DNA from 2 places in the Paenibacillus sp. TSA_86.1 genome. Region 2 is predicted to be linked to the other one. Evidence: a T-box and tRNA genes for the amino acid it is inferred to sense, from the RefSeq annotation. Region 2 holds a T-box; the other holds one or more tRNA genes.

Region 1 (3,422 bases), on a different contig from region 2:
TTTGGTAGACAAAGCGATGAAAATATTCTTTCATAAACGCATCAAATTTTTGTTCACCAACAGAGCGGTATAATTGGTAAATCGCCTGACGTCCCTTTTGGTAAAATACGTAATTAGCCATTTCTCCTACTTGTTCATTTGTTGAAGCAATGGATAGATCAATAGGTGACGGATCAAGCTGAATCGATCTGAATCCTCCTAGCTTATTTCCCTGCTTTTCTAAAAAATACACCGTGGAGAAATCGGCAAAACCTTCATCCAAAAATGACTCCGTTTCTGAGTTATTCCCAATTAAAGCATGGAACCACTGATGTGCAATCTCATGTATAAACGTGGTATCATCTTCAGGTGATAACCCCGCGGCACGCTCCGGCATCTGTATTAATCTTGAATATTCCACGCCAAAGCCATCCACATGAGTCTCGATGACACGAAATTCGGGATACGGATATTCACCATATTTTTCACTGTAGAACGCTATGACTTTAAATGCATAATCAATGTATTTGTGCACCGCAGCTTTTTTGGCAGGATCATCACCCGAATAAAAATATTCCACGGTAAGACCATTACGCATCTCACGTTCTACCTTTAGATTAGGACCGGCAAAAAACACAAACTCTCTCGTATTCCCGGCGTACGACGTAACCACTTTTCTGCCATCTTCAGTACTTTTTTTGGAGGATAAATCACCCGGCATAACTACTTCGTATGACTCAGGTACATTAAGCTCCACTTTAAAGTCGGATGAGGTGTAGAAATCACTCTCGAATGAAGTGCTATACGGCGTCTTGTTCCATTGATGTGTAATCTCGTCATACACAGACATCACCGGAAACCATTGTGCTCCGTTGATCTGATCCTTGTAATACGATATTCGTTGCATGCCATAAGGAATGTCGATCCGATAATCCACTTGGAAGGTAACAGATTGCCCCGGTTGCAAAGGTGTCTTCAATTGTACGCTTAATGCCTGATTTTTGTTATCGAAAAGAAGCTTCTCTTCTTGCTGTTTCACTTCCAGAATATCAATGCCTCCCAAGAAATCTGACGCTTTCTTCTCTGGGTGTTCTTTGGCTATTTGCTCATTCTGGCCTGTATACATAATCGTTTGTGTTGCTTTGGATCGATTAGCATCGGCATAGGTATGCATAACTAACTCTTTGAGCGGATCTTTGCTCGTATTCCGGTAGGTCACTGTCTGACTTCCCTGTAGGGTCATGTCTTTTTCATCCAGACGCGCTTTGATCTGATATTGGATCGGGGATTGCTCCTGAGACATCGCTTGTGGTATGCGAGAGGTTTGTTGCATATTGGAAGCTACTTGTGCCGTCTCCCAATCAGCAGCCAGGATGGATGAATTCCATTGGGCAGCATGAGTGGTATGAATTAACGGGGACGCCGCAAGTGTCACCACGAGCGTACTCAACATAACCTTTTTGATAATATTAGTGGGTTTGATTTTAAGAGTGTGCATGTTCTCTCTCCTTTTGCTGTATGTTGTTCACATATAACAATAAGAGATCAACCTTACGTTAAATTTAGGTTTCATTTAAATTTTGTTTAAGAATAGACAGCACAACGTATCTCCTCATCTGGTTTCTCCCCCAGCACGTCCCCCAAAACTCATTTAAATCGACCATCTAGTGTAGAAAAAAGAAAAGAAGCCTTGCTACGCAAGGCTTCTCGTGTATGATCTGTAGTGGGCTCGAACCACTGACCCCTACCCTGTCAAGATAGTGCTCTCCCAGCTGAGCTAACAGATCATGTATATTAGGTTTCGTTCAATCAAGTAACAGTATCATACCAAGTAAACGTGTTCATTGTCAATCCATAATTCTGGTTTTAAATCATTCGGATTGGAGCACAATAATGGAAAGATTACCATATCCGCATGAGGAGAATGCATGATGATTATCAAAAAAATGGCCAGAAAATTGGTCGATATACATCTTCATAATAAACCCGAAAATAGACATTGCAATGCCAAGCATACTATTTATACAGCTTATTCGGCTGTATTTTTGCTTCTGGTCTGTGCTTTAACTGGCTGCGGGCTGGAGCGAGACGAGCATACTGTACAATTTCAGCAAATGCAGCAACCTAATCAACAGAATGAATCGCTACCTGTATGGCTCGATGTTTATTCTAAATCAGTCATTCAGGAGGTATACTCCCCTCAGGGTAACAGCGAAATTTTGCATTAATCAAAATAATAGAGCTGAACCATGTATAAGAAACAGATCTGCATGTGTATCTCTTACGAGGCTTTAAAACACTAGTTCATTTACGAATTGACTATATCGTGACCATATCCCTTTTTAGAAGGTGCTCCGTTACTCTTCTTCATCCCATTTGCGAGAATATGCCTTCTTGGTCACGTAGTATAACAAAGCGATCATGCCTGCCGACAAGACTAATGTAATCGTCATAACAGCCGCCATTCCCATGACTATTCCTCCTCCACAGTCCCAATATGTACCAAACTTAACTATACAGGAAAAGCATTTTTTTGTATAATGCAGTCTGAACTTGCCGCACATGGAGCAGAAAGAAGGAATCGAATTTGGCAGCTGAGATTAGTTATGTCACGACAGAAGAAGAATTAAAGCAAGCGCTTGAGATTCGCCGTCAGGTTTTTGTCATTGAGCAGCAAGTGCCTGAAAAGCTTGAGATTGATCAATATGATATCATCAGTCCAGATGTGCATCACGTGTTACTTCATACCGATGGACAGGCTGTTGCCACAGGCCGTCTGATCTATTACAGCAAAGATACGGCCAAAATGCAGCGAATCGCTGTACTGGAATCTTATCGTTCATTTGGTTATGGACGTGTGCTCCTGTTAGCGATGGAGGAACTCGCTCGTGAGCTTGGATTAACCTACTCCCTGCTGGATGCCCAGTGTCAGGCTCAGAAATTTTACGATAAACTTGGCTATGAAGTCATTTCGGAAGAACCTTTTTATGATGCCGATATTCTGCACGTTCGTATGAGAAAAAGTCTGTAATCTCGTAGCATAGCTCTACATCGGTTCAACTGGTTCCTGATAAACATGCAACTCGTGCATACTTCTCGCCAATTTGGACAGGCTAACGGGGTAAACCCATTCCCATTTGGTCATAGAAGGAGAGTGTGACATGATGGATCAGACAACACGCGAGACATTCACAGCGGTGCAGAAAAATGGTGACGGTGACCTTACCGCCTTCCAGACATCTTCAGGCCGTATTTTGGATTACCAACAGGCTCTGAACGAAGTGCAGGCGGGCCAAATCGCTGGTGTTAATGTATTCAAAGGCAAGGATGGAGAAATGTATATTCGTGGCGATGCCGACGGTGACCCGACCAACAACCTTGACCAGCTTCCGAATTTCTAAAAAGACTTGCTAAATACAACGCCAATCCACCAGGGTTGGCGT
Region 2 (3,422 bases):
CATTCAGGTGATTGGACAGGACGACCATGCTACCTTGAGGGGGCATCTGCTGCTTACAGGAACGTACCGGGGAGAAAGCGAAGATTCGGAGGAGTTAAAACATTTTATTCCTGTCGAAATTACCGTGCCATTGAACCGGGTGAGATCCATTGATGATATTTCGATTGAAATTGAAAATTTCGATGTAGATCTGTTATCCAGCCGGAGTCTGAATATCACAGGTGTATTATCTCTGCGAGGCATTGAAGGTTTCCCGGCAGAAGAACCGCAGGTATGGTCGGCAGATGAATTCACGGTTGTTCATTCGCCTGAAGCTCAGTCGGATAACAGGGAGAGTGAATTGCATCAGACCGAGCCGTTCGAGCTGTCGGAACAAGCCGGGCTGCGCAATGAAGAGAACGAACTGGCAAATGCAGCCGAGCTTGCTGCGTATGGTTCTCCAGAATTAGCTGATTTATCTCCAAGGGGTGAGCAAGAATCGGGGGTTGAAGAGCTCTCGCAAACTTACTGGAACCAGGCATCAGCCGAGCCGTTAGCATCTGATGTTATCTCAACGGATGAAGCTGATGAAAACAGATTGCCTGATTCAGGTTCAGGTGAGGAGTTTTTAACATCACAAGCATCGAATGGAATAGATGAAGCACCTTCACCAATCTCGTCATTCATGGCTGAGACGGCTGACAGGTTGGCTTCGTATCCTGAATCCGAGCCACTGCTTCCGATAGAGGATGAAGCCTCGGCATGGCCTGAACCTTCAGTAGATAGCGTATCCAAGAATCCGGGATCATGGAGTTCAGACGCTTCGGTGCAGGAGCGTTCTGAAGCAGCATGGAAGCCACTTGAGGAAAATGCGCCTGAGGTATGGCACTTTGAAGAATCGCGGTCAGGTGGCCCGCAAGGAGAACAGCTGCTTTCTAATGCTTCCACCCAGACGCAGACTGAGAATTGGCAAGAGGTATTTGCAACATCTGAATCGGCTCAGTCAGAAGAGGGGCGTTCTTCGCTGGAAACTGCGGAGGAAGGTATCTTTCTTCCGAGTGAGGGGGCTATTCCTGAAGCGTTAGCCGAGGCGGAAGACAAGCCGGAGCTTAAGGTTGCTTTTGGCAGTAAGAAAGAATCATCACGAAGAGAAGAAGAGGGCGTGGGCATTTCTTCTCTCTTATCATCCGGCCGTGCCGTCCGTGAAGTTGAGGGCGAACGCAGCGAGGACATTCCCGCTGGGATTGTTACAGAAGAGGATAGCCATGGAGAAGATGTGGAATGGAAAAACCTGTTTCTGGGTACGATTGTAGATCAGACGCCTTTCCGCAAAGTCAAACTGTGCATTGTTCAACGTGAAGAAACACTTGATGCTATTGCAGACAGGTACCAGCTGAGCACCAGAGAACTTCAGTTATATAATCGATTGACCGAACAGGTTGTTGAAGAAGGACAAATTCTATATATTCCTTAGTCAAACTTACTAAGGTAATCCTAGTTTAAACTACCCGTAATCCTTTGCCAGGATTACGGGTTTTACTTGTTTTTTAACATTACAGTTGTCCGATAGCCTGGTTCCGCTACTGCCAGGTTGACTATCACGCACGAGCAAGGTATGATGTGTTTAGGTTTTTTTGAATAATGACGTGGATCGGGAGTAGTAGACAGTATGACCTTTCAGAGAGTGGAATTGATACGCTGTGAGATTCCGCAGGAACCAACTGATCGAAGTCGCCCGGGAGTTGCCTGTTTGAGCACTGGAGGTGGATGTTTTACATTCATTAACTTCAGAGGTAGGATGGGCCGGTCGCAGCCGTTATCTGCTTGAAGTGTCACGCAAGATCCGGAGGATATATGGTTATCCTGCTGTCAGCGTGAAACAAAGGTGGTACCGCGAAAGCTAACCTTTCGTCCTTTGATGGATGAAAGGTTTTTTGGTTTTTTTAGCGATGATGATGAAGTAACGGAGGAATGACACATGTCTGAACAAAAAAAAGCAACAACAGAAATGCCGACTACTTACGATCCGAAGGCTGCAGAGGACAAATGGTACTCCACCTGGACGGAGCGCGGATATTTCCAAGCAGGTATGCGCAAGGATGCTGAGCCGTACACTATTGTAATTCCACCGCCAAACGTAACAGGGATGCTTCATATCGGGCATGCGCTGGACTTCACACTGCAGGATATCCTTATTCGTACGAAACGGATGCAGGGATACGATGCGCTGTGGTTGCCAGGCTCTGACCATGCAGGGATTGCGACCCAAACGAAGGTAGAACAGAAGCTGCGTGAAGAGGGATTGACGCGGTACGATCTGGGACGTGAGAAGTTTCTGGAGAAAGTATGGGACTGGAAAGATCAGTATGCTACGACCATTCGTCAGCAATGGGGTAAAATGGGGTTATCGCTGGATTATTCGCGTGAACGTTTTACACTGGATGAAGGTCTGTCCAAAGCGGTCCGTAAAGTGTTTGTACAACTGTATGAAAAAGGTCTCATTTACAGAGGTAAACGCATTATCAACTGGGATCCGGTAAATCGTACGGCGCTCTCAGACATTGAGGTTGAATATAAAGAAGTTCAGGGACATCTCTACCACCTGCGTTATCCGCTCAAAGACGGCAGTGGTCACATTACCGTAGCAACGACACGTCCGGAAACCATGCTTGGTGATACCGCTGTTGCCGTTCATCCTAAGGATGAGCGTTATGCTGACATGATCGGCAAAACCCTTGTACTGCCAATCATTGGACGTGAAATTCCGGTCATCGCAGATGATTACGTAGACAAAGAGTTTGGCAGTGGCGCGGTGAAGATTACTCCAGCACATGATCCGAATGACTTTGAAGTAGGTCTTCGTCATGATCTCCCACAGATTACAGTGATGGATGAGACTGGAACGATGAATGCTGAAGCCGGCAAATATCAGGGACTGGATCGCAGTGATTGCCGCAAACAAATTGTGGCTGATCTGAAAGAACTGGGTGTTTTAATTAACATTGAAGACCATATGCATCAAGTTGGGCATAGTGAGCGTACAGGAGCGGTAGTTGAGCCCTATCTGTCCACACAATGGTTTGTTGAGATGAAACCTCTCGCAGAGAGAGCGATTCAGAAACAAAAAAGTGGAGACGGTGTAAACTTTGTACCCGAACGTTTTGAAAAAACGTATTTGAACTGGATCGAAAATGTTCGTGACTGGTGTATTTCGCGTCAGCTTTGGTGGGGACATCGTATTCCTGCCTGGTATGATGAAGAGACAGGTGAGATTATTGTCACTGCTGAAGACCCAACCACGATGCCTGAATATGCAGGACGTAAGCTGAGACAGGATGAAGATGTCCTGGATACTTGGTTCAGCTCTGCGCTCTGGCCTTTCTCCACACTGGGATGGCCGGAAGAAACGGAAGATTTGCAGCGTTATTATCCAACGAATGTGC

Evidence for each region. A T-box is a leader RNA that pairs with one kind of tRNA and senses whether it is charged. The one in region 2 lies ahead of ACUTVW_RS21425 (valine--tRNA ligase), so its partner is inferred to be a tRNA-Val.
Region 1: it has a tRNA-Val gene. The T-box ahead of ACUTVW_RS21425 (valine--tRNA ligase) is inferred to sense a tRNA for this amino acid. The anticodon was not compared.

Annotation. Positions count from the first base shown of each region.
Region 1 covers NZ_JBQZGE010000008.1:136,212-139,633, reverse strand. The annotation lists gene ACUTVW_RS17035 (M1 family metallopeptidase) at 1-1,477, opposite strand, end outside; tRNA gene ACUTVW_RS17030 (tRNA-Val) at 1,694-1,766, opposite strand; gene ACUTVW_RS17025 (hypothetical protein) at 1,908-2,207, shown strand; gene ACUTVW_RS17020 (GNAT family N-acetyltransferase) at 2,567-3,010, shown strand; gene ACUTVW_RS17015 (DUF3892 domain-containing protein) at 3,144-3,380, shown strand.
Region 2 covers NZ_JBQZGE010000014.1:26,639-30,060, reverse strand. The annotation lists gene ACUTVW_RS21430 (LysM peptidoglycan-binding domain-containing protein) at 1-1,453, shown strand, start outside; T-box leader at 1,618-1,898, shown strand; gene ACUTVW_RS21425 (valine--tRNA ligase) at 1,958-3,422, shown strand, end outside.